DNA from 4 places in the Mesorhizobium sp. P3_A2 genome. Region 1 is predicted to be linked to each of the others. Evidence: predicted binding sites of a transcription regulator. Region 1 holds the regulator's gene; each other region holds the start of a gene.
What was found. The regulator HrcA, encoded in region 1, represses chaperone genes, less so after heat shock. The targets are predictions, from matches to a motif close to GTTAGCACTCNCNNNNNGNGAGTGCTAAC.
Positions count from the first base shown of each region.

Region 1 (3,205 bases):
GATCCGTGGCTCGGCGAATTCGATCGAATTGCCCGAGGGGTCGCGTATGTAGATCGAACGCCCGCCCTGCGGCCATTCGAATTCGCTTTCGATGGCGATGTTTTTCGCCTCAAGCTGCGCCTTCCAACGCCCGAGTTCATCCGCGCTTGCGGCGAAGCAGAGATGGCCCTCGCCGACCGTGCCATGTGGCGGCACTTTCAGCCGCGCATCCGGCGCCGGTGGGATTTTGGTCGCCTCGGCGTTGAAGATCAGCAAAACGCCGGCGCCGCAGCGGAAGAAGAGATGGCGGCCGTCGACCTTGCCGAGGACCTCGAGGCCGAGGATGTCACGGTAGAACGCTTCGGCGGCGGCGAGATCGGTGACGTAGAGAGCGGATTCCAAAATAGCAGAGGGAGTCACGAGGCACCCCCCTCTGCCCTGCCGGGCATCTCCCCCTCAAGGGGGGAGATCAGCAGCTTTGAGGCTGCCATCCACTTTGCAAGGTTGGAGATTGGCGAAAGCCATAGCGACACCCAATCTCCCTCCTTGAGGGGGAGATGGCCGGCAGGCCAGAGGGGGGTGTCCAGGCTCGGCATTTGAGAAACTTACGCCACAGCCATCTGCTGCAAACTCACCAACCTTTGGATGCCCTTCTTGGCCAGACCCATCAACTCCGCGAACTGCCCTTCGGAGAAAGGCTCGCCCTCGGCGGTGCCCTGGATCTCGACGATGCCGCCCTTGCCGGTCATGACGAAATTGGCGTCGGTGCCGGCCGACGAATCCTCGATATAGTCGAGATCGATGACCGGCTGACCGTCATGGATGCCGCAGGAAATCGCCGCGACATGGTCTTTCAGCACTTTGGCAACGCTGGCCATCTGCCGTGCTTCCATCCAGCGCAGGCAATCGTAGAGCGCCACCCAGCCGCCGGTGATCGAGGCCGTGCGGGTGCCGCCATCGGCCTGGAGGACATCGCAGTCGACAGTGATCTGCTGTTCGCCCAGCGCTTGCAGGTCGACGACCGCGCGCAGCGAGCGGCCGATCAACCGCTGGATCTCCAGCGTGCGGCCGCCTTGCTTGCCGGCAGAAGCTTCGCGGCGCATGCGTTCGCCGGTCGAGCGCGGCAGCATGCCGTATTCAGCCGTCACCCAGCCCTTGCCGGAATTGCGCATCCAGCCCGGCACCTTTTCCTCCAGGCTCGCCGTGCACAGGACATGCGTGTCGCCGAATTTCACCAGGCACGAGCCTTCGGCGTGTTTGGACACGCCGCGCTCGAAGGAGATGGCGCGCATTTCGTCGGCTTGGCGTTTGGAGGGGCGCATCGAGGCCTCTTTCTGTTCTTTTTGCGGTTGCGTCGGCGGCTTGTAGACGCATGCAGCCCATGGCGCAAAGGAAAATGGCCGCAAACCCGGTGCCGTGACCGCATACGGCATTGGGCGATCGCAAGAGCGACGCCGGGCGACCTGACACAGACGCCGCTGACCGCAAGTGCGGCAGCGGGTTGCGCAGGGGCGAAGGAAGTCTATATCCTTTAGGCGGAGGTTTTTGGCCCGAATGACCAAGGCAGTCACCGAACCCAGTCTGCTGGCACCCGCGCTGCAGTCGCTCGACATGCGCTCGCGCGACATTTTCCGGCGCATCGTCGATTCCTATCTGAAGGACGGTGAGCCTGTGGGATCGCGCAGCCTGTCGCGTATCCTGCCGTCGTCGCTGTCGCCGGCCACCATCCGCAATGTGATGAGCGACCTCGAACATCTCGGCCTCATCTATGCCCCGCACATCTCGGCCGGGCGCCTGCCGACGCAGACGGGCCTGCGCTTCTTTGTCGATGCCTTCATGGAACTCGGCGATCTTTCCGACGAGGAACGCCGCGTCATCGAGGCGCAGGTGCGCGCCTCCGGCTCGGGCGCGACGCTGGAACACATGCTGACCGAGGCCAGCCAGATGTTGTCGGGCATGTCGCGCGGCGCCGGCCTTGTGCTGGCCACCAAGAACGAGGTGGCGCTGAAGCACATCGAGTTCATCCAGCTTGAGCCGACCAAGGCGCTGGCCGTGATGGTGTCGCAGAACGGCGATGTCGAGAACCGCGTCGTCGATCTGCCGGCCGGCATCACCGTCTCGCAGCTGCATGAAGCCTCCAACTTCCTCAACGCCCATATCAGGGGCCGCACGCTCGCCGAGGCGCGCATCGAGATCGCCCGCATCAAGGACGAGACCAGGGCCGCCCTCGACACGCTGTCGCAGGATCTGGTCGAGAAGGGCCTGGCGGTGTGGGCGGGCGCCGACAGCGGCCTGCCGGCGCGTCTCATCGTGCGCGGCCGCGCCAATCTGCTCGAAAACGTCACCGCCCAGGCAGACATCGAATTGCTCAGGCACCTGTTCGAGGACCTGGAAACGCAGGACGGGCTGATCCAGCTGCTCGACCTCGCCGAGGACGGCCCCGGCGTGCGCATCTTCATCGGCTCGGAAAACAAGCTGTTTTCACTCTCCGGCTCGTCGCTGGTGGTGGCGCCCTACCGCGACAAGGACGCCCGGGTCGTCGGCGCGCTTGGCGTCATCGGCCCGACCAGGCTGAATTATGCCCGCATCGTGCCAATGGTCGACTACACTGCCCAATTGATTACCCGGATGTTGAGATAAGTCCAAAGCCGGTATCACCGCAAAGGAGGGCGCAGAATGGCGCTTGAATCGTTCAAGGCCCAGATCAGTCTGCTGCTCGAGGAAATGGTCAACCAGCCCGAGGACGAGCACGAAATCCAGGAGCAACTGCGCGAAAAACTCCGCGAAATGCGCGCCATGGGCCTGCCGCTGCCGGACGATCTCGTCGCGCTGGAAAAGCGGCTCGACGACGATCTCGATGTCGAGGAAGAAGACAGCTGACGGGGTTCCCCGTATCTGCGTGCGCGACCTTCATTTTTTGATGCGCCCGCCCAATATCTGCTGATGCAGCAGCCGGGCGCGGCGTGAATTCGAGGAGGACAGCATGATCCGGATTGCCGGCTTCGCGAGCCTTGCCCTGCTTATGGCCACCAGTGCCTACGCTCAGCAAGCCGATCAACCGCTGCTGACCGGCAAGGACGCTTTCGGCGACTGGAAGGCGGACAAACCGGGCGTGCGCCGGCTGATCAAGCCGCAGGACCTGCAGGCGCCCTTTGTCACCGAATCCGCATCCAATGGCCCCGGCGTGGCGGAGAGGCCCGAAGGCGCCAATCCAGTTGTGCTGCCG
Region 1 is NZ_JBFUGC010000002.1:406,562-409,766, reverse strand. Features, by position in the region: gene AC1DXM_RS06535 (VOC family protein) at 1-399, opposite strand, end outside; gene rph (ribonuclease PH) at 585-1,301, opposite strand; gene hrcA (heat-inducible transcriptional repressor HrcA) at 1,534-2,619, shown strand; gene AC1DXM_RS06520 (hypothetical protein) at 2,656-2,859, shown strand; gene AC1DXM_RS06515 (PQQ-dependent sugar dehydrogenase) at 2,963-3,205, shown strand, end outside.

Region 2 (3,205 bases), on a different contig from region 1:
CCGCCGACGCGGATGACGGCAACGCCGCCGGCAAGCTTGGCCAGCCGCTCCTGCAGCTTCTCCTTGTCATAGTCGGACGTCGTCTCTTCGATCTGCCCCTTGATCTGGGCGATGCGCGCCTGGATGGTCGCCTTGGTGCCGGCGCCGTCGATGATCGTGGTGGTGTCCTTCTCGATCAGCACCCGCTTGGCGCGGCCGAGCATCTCGATGGTGACGTTTTCGAGCTTGATGCCGAGATCCTCGGAAATCATCTGGCCCGATGTCAGCACCGCGATGTCTTCCAGCATCGCCTTGCGGCGGTCGCCGAAGCCTGGCGCCTTGACGGCCGCGACCTTGAGGCCGCCGCGCAGTTTGTTGACGACCAGCGTCGCCAGCGCTTCGCCCTCCACGTCTTCCGAAATGATCAGCAGCGGCCGGCCGCTCTGCACCACCGCCTCGAGGATCGGCAGCATCGCCTGCAGATTGCCGAGCTTCTTCTCATGGATGAGGACGTAGGGCTCTTCCAGCTCGACGCGCATCTTGTCGGCATTGGTGACGAAATAGGGCGAGAGATAGCCGCGGTCGAACTGCATGCCTTCGACGACGTCGAGTTCGGTGTCCGCGGTCTTGGCCTCCTCGACGGTGATGACGCCGTCATTGCCGACCTTGTCCATCGCCTTGGCAATCATGGCGCCGACGGTGACGTCGCCATTGGCGGCGATGGTGCCGACCTGCGCGATCTCGGCCGACGACTTGACCTTCTTGGCCTTCGCCTTGATGTCCTTGACCACGGCGGCGACAGCTTGGTCGATGCCACGCTTGAGATCCATCGGGTTCATGCCGGCGGCGACGAGCTTGGCGCCTTCGCGCAGGATCGAGGCGGCCAGCACCGTGGCGGTGGTGGTGCCGTCACCGGCGAGATCGTTGGTCTTCGAAGCCACTTCGCGCACCATCTGCGCACCCATGTTCTCGAACTTGTCGGCAAGCTCGATTTCCTTGGCCACCGTCACGCCGTCCTTGGTGATGCGCGGCGCGCCATAGGCCTTGTCGATGATGACGTTGCGGCCCTTGGGGCCGAGCGTCACCTTGACGGCGTTGTTGAGGAGCTCGACGCCGCGCAGCATGCGGTCGCGCGCATCGGTGGAGAATTTGATTTCCTTGGCAGACATGATTGTTCATCCCGTTCGAAAATTGGAGTGGGCAGTTTGCCGCGAAGCCAGCCCGATCAGGCGGCCTTCTTGGCGGCCACGCTCTTGTCGATGACGCCCATTATATCGGCTTCCTTCATGATCAGAAGGTCCTCGCCGTCGATCTTGACCTCGGTGCCCGACCATTTGCCGAACAGGATCAAGTCGCCTGCCTTGACATCGAGCGGAACAAGCGCGCCGTTTTCGTCGCGCGCGCCGGGGCCGACGGCGATGACTTCGCCTTCCTGCGGCTTTTCCTTGGCATTGTCGGGAATGATGATGCCGCCCTTCGATTTGGTATCGCCTTCAGCGCGACGAATGACGACGCGGTCGTGGAGTGGCCGAAATTTCATGAGAACTTCTTTCTGGGGCCGGCACAGGCGGCCACGCCGCTCTTATAGGCGCGTTGGCACTCGATAGATAGGAGTGCCAAAAATTATTCGCGGGCAACTCAAAATATTAAAAAGTATTATGCGGCCTGCGAATTTCGAGATTTCGCGCAGCGTCTAAATAATTCAAAAAATTGAATTTCTGCGCCAAAGCGACTATTTATATGGAGAGTTTCATTTCAACGGTTTCAGGCACAAGGGAGATTTAAGCGATGGCCGACGGCAATCAGAGTATCATGGAAAAAGCTGAGGCCCGCTTCATGGACAAGCAGAAGAAGACGGCCGAGCGCAACAAGGCAACCTCCGACTACATGTCCGAGGCGAGGGCCAGGGAGATCAAGACCGCGAGGCTCAGGGGATTGCGCCTGGCCAAGGAAGAGGCCGACCGCGTTGAGGAAGCCCTGAACCCGACACCGAAGAAGAAGCGGGCGGCAGTCAAGAAAGCCGCCGCCGCACCCAAGGAAGCCAAGTCATGAGCCTGACATTCCCCAATCCAAGCCGCAGTTATGACGAGGCCGGCAAGCGTATCCGCTTTGTCGGCCATGACGGCATGTTCCAGATTTCCTTCTCTGTCGCTGCCGATGCAATCTCGAAGGCGCCATCTGGGACGGCGACCTCGGAAGCCACCTATCTGGCGGCCTTCGATACGGCGTCCAACTCCATCCATGACATTGCCAGCAAGGCTTATGCCCGCACCCGCAAGAGCATCTATGTGCTCACCGCCGCGGATTTCAGCTAACGCTCGGCCGTGATCGACCTGGATCAGGATTTGCGGTCGGCTTTTGCCCGCCGCTTGACGTCCCGGCTGTTCAGGCGGTCGGCCATCGCTTCGGCATCGCGCACATTCATGCCGACCATGACCTGATGCTTGAGCTCGACAGGCTGGCCGGTGAAGATATCGAAGATAGTCCAGCTCTCCGGCTGGTCCATGCGCAAGGCGTAGCGGTTTGCCATCGCGGCGTCAGGCCCGTGACATGAAAAATGCCGCTGCCAGGATCAGGATCGTCCACACCAGCACCGACAGCTTCAAGATCAGGCCGCCATGCGCGGAAAGAACCTTCCGCATGCGCAAAGCTGCGCTCTTCATGCTCTTGGACAGTGTGGGTGCTGCCGCAATCACGACCGGCGGCTTGACGCCGAGCTTTCCAAAAGCCGGCAGCAGCGATGGCGTTCGCATGAAATGACCTCGAATTGTCGGAGAAAACAGGCCTCCTCATAACACCCTTCTTGAAACTCTCTGCATGCCAAATAGAAACCGGTCCGTGAAACGCCCATGCCACCCGATTCGCAACGTGCGTCGGGGCGGTCGTCATCTGGCGAAACCGGTGCAACGCAGTTAGGTTGCGCGCGAAACTGCCGGCGAGCATGAGGTTTGTTCCAGAGCATGATGCCGAAAAGTGTGACGCGATTTTCGGATGACATCATGCTCTTAGGCGTGACAGGCGAACGGAGACGAGGATGACGGCGCCCGGCGATTTGCTGCAAGCCTTGTTCATGAGATTGAAGAGCGACGCCTCCCTGACGGCGCTGCTCGGCGGCGCCGGGTTGCGCGAGCAGGCGGCCGACAGTGCCGCTTTCCCCTATGTCACCTATGGCCGGACCAGCGCTTTCGATCTCGACACCGGTGCCGACAATGATGACGACCAGCTG
Region 2 is NZ_JBFUGC010000006.1:267,149-270,353, forward strand. Features, by position in the region: gene groL (chaperonin GroEL) at 1-1,148, opposite strand, end outside; gene AC1DXM_RS16350 (co-chaperone GroES) at 1,205-1,519, opposite strand; gene AC1DXM_RS16355 (hypothetical protein) at 1,768-2,031, shown strand; gene AC1DXM_RS16360 (DUF1488 family protein) at 2,028-2,294, shown strand; gene AC1DXM_RS16365 (hypothetical protein) at 2,318-2,509, opposite strand; gene AC1DXM_RS16370 (hypothetical protein) at 2,517-2,732, opposite strand; gene AC1DXM_RS16375 (DUF3168 domain-containing protein) at 3,014-3,205, shown strand, end outside.
Region 2: AC1DXM_RS16350 (co-chaperone GroES) is a predicted target of HrcA. The motif match lies at 1,572-1,600, and genes of this name have one in related genera.

Region 3 (3,205 bases), on a different contig from region 1:
AGGCGTCGTCATGCGTTAGCAACGCGCCGCTGACCCGTCGCTTGGAGATGTCGGCCGTTGCGAGATTGAGGCAGAATGGAAAACCCCGCGCATAGTCGAGATAATCCGCCGGTGTGACGGTTGCATCGACATGTAGAATCGCGATGTCGGCACTGTGCGTCATGGCCGGGCCTTGCTGGATCCGCACCGAATGGCCGCGCCTTTTCAGTTCTTCGAGAACATCGAAAAGCATGTAGGGGCTCGACCTGCGCAGCAAGAGGTTGCGGCCGCTCTGGAACCGATCGTGCTCATGCGTTACGACGACAATTCGTGCCACAGACAGACTGCCCTTTGATTTCCTGCAATTTTCTAATAGGCGACTGTGAACGCCAAAAGCCAGAAGTCTCGGACTCTGCAAAGGCAGCATGACAAATCATTGGGACAACTATCACCGTCACTGGAGGCTTCTGGACGCGCCGCTTCGGCCGACGCCGGAAACCGTTTACATTTTCGAGCGTGAAGTCAGCCTGGCAAATGCCGATGTCCTGCTTTTGGGGGTGACGCCGGAACTTGCCGTGCTCGGCAGATCGATGCTGGCAATCGACCAGTCGGCGGCCATGATCTCGGGCGTATGGGCAGGCGACAATGCCTCGCGCAGGGCGATGGCTGGAAACTGGCTCGATCTGCCGGTTGCCGGGGCCAGCACCGAGGCAGTCATTGGCGACGGATGCCTGTCCGCCGTCGCCTCGAAGGCGGCGCGCAATCGCCTGCATGGCGAAATCGCCAGGGTCCTGAGACCCGGCGGGCGTGCCGCGATCCGCGTTTTCGCCGCCCCGGAAGCGACCGAGGATCTGGCCAGCATCGAAGCCCAGGTGCTGGCCGGTGCGATCGAGAATTTCCATGTGCTCAAATGGCGGATCGCCATGGCGTGCACCACGGGCGGTCCGGATTTCGCGATCCAGGTACGAATGATCCGCGATACATTCGACGGCCTGTTCCCCGACCGCGAGGCCCTTGCCGCGCGGACGGGATGGAGCATCGCGTCGATCAACACGATCGACGTCTATGCCGGCTCCGACGTAAGCTACAGCTTCGCGACGCTGGCCGTGCTGGTCGATGAGGCGAGTGGGTGGTTCGGCGACGTGCGCGTCGTGCCGAGCGGCTCCTATCCGCTGGCGGAACGATGCCCTCTGCTGGTGCTTGGATCGCCGAGGCGCCGCTAGGCTTCCCGTCAGACCACGGCAGGGCTCAAATTAGAGCAAATTGAGCCCACCGCTCGCCTTGACTCTCGAAAGCCAGGCGCCTATTTCAGCGCCACGTTAGCACTCTCCCTTGGTGAGTGCTAACTCATGTCCGGCATCGCCGGATGGAGGAACTGTTCTCACCGTTCTCATTCGAGGAAGAAAAAATGGCAAAGTCGAAGTTCCGCCCGCTTCATGACCGCGTGGTCGTTCGCCGGGTCGAATCCGAATCCAAGACCGCCGGCGGGATCATCATCCCGGATACGGCAAAGGAAAAGCCGCAGGAAGGCGAGATCATCGCTGTCGGCTCCGGCGCTCGTGACGAAGCTGGCAAGCTGGTTCCCCTGGACGTCAAGGCTGGCGACCGCATCCTGTTCGGCAAGTGGTCGGGCACCGAAGTCAAGCTCAATGGCGAAGACCTTCTGATCATGAAGGAATCCGACATCATGGGCATCATCGGCTGATTATCGGCCTCACCGTCAACTGAATTTCGGGCTTACCCCAAGCCCCTGCCAGGAGCTGAAAAATGGCTGCTAAAGACGTAAAATTCTCCCGTGATGCCCGCGAGCGCATGCTGCGCGGCGTCAACATCCTCGCCGACGCGGTGAAGGTCACGCTCGGCCCCAAGGGCCGCAACGTCGTCATCGACAAGTCGTTCGGCGCCCCGCGCATCACCAAGGACGGCGTCACCGTCGCCAAGGAAATCGAGCTTGAGGACAAGTTCGAGAACATGGGCGCGCAGATGGTCCGCGAAGTTGCTTCGAAGACCAACGACATCGCCGGCGACGGCACCACGACCGCGACCGTTCTGGCGCAGTCGATCGTCCAGGAAGGCCACAAGGCTGTTGCCGCCGGCATGAACCCGATGGACCTGAAGCGCGGCATCGATCTGGCAGTGACCGAAGTCGTCGCGGCGCTCGGCAAGGCTGCCAAGAAGATCAAGACCTCCGAGGAAGTTGCCCAGGTCGGCACGATCTCGGCCAATGGCGACGAGTCGGTCGGCGCCATGATCGCCGAAGCGATGCAGAAGGTCGGCAACGAAGGCGTCATCACGGTTGAAGAAGCCAAGACCGCCGAGACCGAGCTGGAAGTCGTCGAAGGCATGCAGTTCGACCGCGGCTACCTCTCGCCCTACTTCGTCACCAACGCCGACAAGATGGTTGCCGAGCTCGAGGACGTCTACATCCTCCTGCACGAGAAGAAGCTCTCCAACCTCCAGGCCATGCTGCCGGTTCTCGAAGCCGTCGTGCAGACTTCCAAGCCGCTGCTCATCATCTCGGAAGACGTCGAGGGCGAGGCCCTGGCCACGCTGGTCGTCAACAAGCTGCGCGGTGGCCTGAAGATCGCCGCCGTCAAGGCGCCGGGCTTCGGTGATCGCCGCAAGGCCATGCTGGAAGACATCGCCATCCTCACCGGTGGCCAGGTCATCTCGGAAGACCTCGGCATCAAGCTCGAGAACGTTGGCCTCAACATGCTCGGCCGCGCCAAGAAGGTGTCGATCTCCAAGGAGAACACCACCATCGTCGACGGCGCCGGCAAGAAGGCCGAGATCCAGGGCCGCGTTGCCCAGATCAAGCAGCAGATCGAAGAGACCACGTCGGACTACGACAAGGAGAAGCTGCAGGAACGTCTCGCCAAGCTGGCGGGCGGCGTTGCGGTGATCCGCGTCGGCGGTGCGACGGAAGTCGAAGTCAAGGAAAAGAAGGATCGCGTCGATGACGCCCTGAACGCGACCCGCGCGGCCGTGGAAGAAGGCATCGTTGCTGGCGGCGGCGTCGCCCTGCTGCGCGCTTCGGCCAACATCAAGGCTGCCGGCGCCAATGCCGACCAGGCTGCCGGCATCAACATCGTGCGTCGTGCGCTGCAGGCTCCGGCCCGCCAGATCGCCTCGAACGCCGGTGCAGAAGCTTCGATCGTTGCCGGCAAGATCCTTGAGAACAAGGGCGCGACCTTCGGCTACAACGCCCAGACCGGCGAATATGGCG
Region 3 is NZ_JBFUGC010000010.1:126,781-129,985, reverse strand. Features, by position in the region: gene AC1DXM_RS22840 (hypothetical protein) at 1-232, opposite strand, end outside; gene AC1DXM_RS22835 (class I SAM-dependent methyltransferase) at 405-1,202, shown strand; gene groES (co-chaperone GroES) at 1,388-1,684, shown strand; gene groL (chaperonin GroEL) at 1,747-3,205, shown strand, end outside.
Region 3: groES (co-chaperone GroES) is a predicted target of HrcA. The motif match lies at 1,298-1,326, and genes of this name have one in related genera.

Region 4 (3,205 bases), on a different contig from region 1:
CGCCCGTGAGGATGGCAATATCCTCCAGCATTGCCTTGCGGCGGTCGCCGAAGCCGGGCGCTTTGACGGCGGCGACCTTAAGGCCACCGCGCAGCTTGTTGACGACCAGCGTCGCCAACGCTTCGCCCTCGACATCCTCAGCGATGATCAGCAGCGGTTTGGACGACTGCACGACAGCTTCCAGCACCGGAAGCAGCGCCTGCAGATTGGACAGCTTCTTCTCGTGGATCAGCACATAGGGCTCTTCGAGCTCGACGCGCATCTTGTCCTGGTTGGTGATGAAGTAGGGGCTGAGGTAGCCGCGGTCGAACTGCATGCCCTCGACGACTTCCAGCTCGGTCTCGGCGGTCTTGGCTTCCTCGACGGTGATGACGCCCTCATTGCCGACCTTCTGCATCGCTTCCGCAAGGAAGCGGCCGATCTCGGCGTCGCCATTGGCCGAGATGGTGCCAACCTGGGCGATCTCGTCATTCTTGGTCACCTTGCGGGCGTTGGTCTTCAACTCCTGGACTATCGCATCGACGGCCTTGTCGATGCCGCGCTTCAGGTCCATCGGGTTCATCCCCGAGGCGACGGCCTTCGCGCCTTCCTTGACGATCGCCTGTGCAAGCACGGTCGCGGTCGTGGTGCCGTCGCCCGCAAGGTCGCTGGTCTTCGAGGCGACCTCGCGCACCATCTGCGCGCCCATGTTCTCGAACTTGTCCTCGAGCTCGATTTCCTTGGCGACGGTGACGCCGTCCTTGGTGATGCGCGGCGCTCCGAACGACTTGTCGATGACCACATTGCGGCCCTTGGGGCCGAGCGTGACCTTCACCCCGTCGGCGAGGATGTTGACACCGCGCAGCATGCGCTCGCGGGCGTCGGAATGGAATTTCACTTCCTTGGCAGCCATTGGATCATTCCTTCAGTAGGCAGCTTCATTGACTGGATTGCGATTGAACCAGAGTTCGATCAGGCGGCTTTCTTGACCGTCGCGGTCTGCTCGATCACGCCCATCACGTCGCTTTCCTTCAGGATGAGCAGATCTTCGCCGCTGAGCTTGATCTCCGTGCCGGACCACTTGCCGAACAGGATGCGGTCGCCGATCTTGACGTCGAGCGGCGTGAGCTTGCCACTCTCGTCGCGGGCGCCTGGGCCGACGGCAATCACCTCGCCCTCCTGCGGCTTCTCCTTGGCGGTGTCGGGGATAATGATGCCGCCAGCCGTCTTCTCCTCGGCTTCGATGCGGCGGACCAGGATACGGTCATGCAATGGACGGAACGTCATATCGTTCTCCTTCAGGACAAACAGATTTTTGAGTTCCTCCACACCGGACCGGCAATATCGGCCGGTGCGGGGCGCCGCGACCCTTTTCAGGCATCGCGCGCATATCGAACTAGTTTTGCATTTTCTGCGTTTCAAGAGGTCTCTGAAAAAATTTTGGCACTCGGCATTCGGGAGTGCTAGCCACATGAATTCATGCAGCTATTTTTGCGGGGCGCGCGATTTTCAGGTCTTGAAATTCGGCCCGAACTCCACGAAATTTTTTGTGGTTGGAGACCCCAAAAAGGGTCACTGCAACACCAATGATGCCAAGGAGATTGTTAGGAAGCGGAGACTGTCGATGGAACGAACTTTCCCAAAAAACATCCCCTCGATCGCCCCTGAAACCACTGATCCTTCGCTCGACCGCCTGCTGTTTCCGGCGCGGCACTTTAGCCACCCCGATGAGGTGGTGGGCGACCGCACGCTCGACACTCAGGAGAAGCGCGCCATTCTTGCCTCATGGGCTTCTGATGCTTGCGCCGTCGACTCCATGCCTGCGCTGCGAAAGCAACCGGGTGCTGCGAGCCCGGTGACGTTTGACGCCGTCATGGATGCACTTCGCCGACTGGACGATAGTCGCGCTGAGGTAGGCTGTGACCTCGAGGAAGGGCGGGCCCGAGAACGCCCGCAAAGACTTGATGCCTGAACGCGTGCGATAGGAGAGACGCATGGTCAGCAGGGAATTCCGGCTGCAGATGGAGGGCTACGGTCTCACAACTGCGGAAATTCACTACCACCTTCCCGATCATCCGAGCCTTTTGCAGCTCTACGTTTGGCAGGAATACGACCTGGCACCGGAATTCCCGACCCTCAAGGGGTTCCTGGATTACTGGGAGCGCGAACTCGAAGGAGCGCTGCATTCCGTGCGAGTCGCCCATCACCGCCTTATCCGGCCTTCCGAATGGCAGGCCGTAGACGGCATCTTCACAATTCAATAGCCGGGTCCGCTCCCCTTGAACTGGAAAGTGGCGTTTCCAATCTTTTTATGTGTCCAGCGCGGCTTGCCGGATGTCGGGTTAGCAGGAGCCGAAGGATCGCATGGAAACGATGCTCTTTGAAAATCCGGTTTCCGCCGTTTTCCGTGGCGTTCGCCAAGCTCGCCGTTCAGTTGCCCCAAGGTTTGAAGGGAGGTCACTATGGAAAGCGCGACGTTCAAACAACCGGTTTTCGTAAGAGATGAGGGCGGTGTTGTCCAAAAGATCGGCTGTGTCATGGATGCGATAGAGTTTCTGGAAGAATGGCCGGTTGAAAGGCGCGGCCTCCTCCACGCTGCGGCGTCGGATGCATGCTACGCCGCGTACGATGGCCGGAAGTCTGTCGAGGCGGCGAACAGGGCCTTTATGACCTGGGCACGCAGGGTCGCCGTCATCGAGGATCTGCCCGCGGCGCCGCAGTGGATGACAGGGCCGAAGATCAGCAAAATAGACCATCTTTAGATAGTCAGGGCTAGTACTGCGGCGGCAATCTACCGCCGCAGCATCAAAGCGGTGCGTCACCGGGCAAGGGGAGCGGGAAGCCGAGCGAGCGAGGCACCGGACGCGATGATCTCCGCAATCGTCACGTCGTCTATGAATCCGAGGACCGAGACGACGTCTTGGCGTGTCATAGCCATCCTTTTCCTCCGTTCGAAATACCTGCGAAGTAGATGGGGCATTCGCTGGAGAGCTTGCCACCCTGCCATTCGAAGGCGGTCGCGAGACTGCTTTAGCGTTCGCTCTTGACACGGCCGAAATCGATTCCCAACTCATCTTTGTCGGTCGCCGCGCAAGGGGCCGATGTGTCAGGGAGCGCCAGGCTTCTTGGCGTTCCCTCCTATCTATGTTGCTCCAAGGAGGATGTAGCTATGAGAACGAACCTGGACTTTTCCCCCTTCTATCGGTCGAGCATCGGCTTTGACCGC
Region 4 is NZ_JBFUGC010000001.1:753,764-756,968, reverse strand. Features, by position in the region: gene groL (chaperonin GroEL) at 1-892, opposite strand, end outside; gene groES (co-chaperone GroES) at 952-1,266, opposite strand; gene AC1DXM_RS03540 (hypothetical protein) at 1,451-1,951, shown strand; gene AC1DXM_RS03535 (usg protein) at 1,974-2,243, shown strand; gene AC1DXM_RS03530 (DUF982 domain-containing protein) at 2,442-2,741, shown strand; gene AC1DXM_RS03525 (Hsp20 family protein) at 3,149-3,205, shown strand, end outside.
Region 4: groES (co-chaperone GroES) is a predicted target of HrcA. The motif match lies at 1,419-1,447, and genes of this name have one in related genera.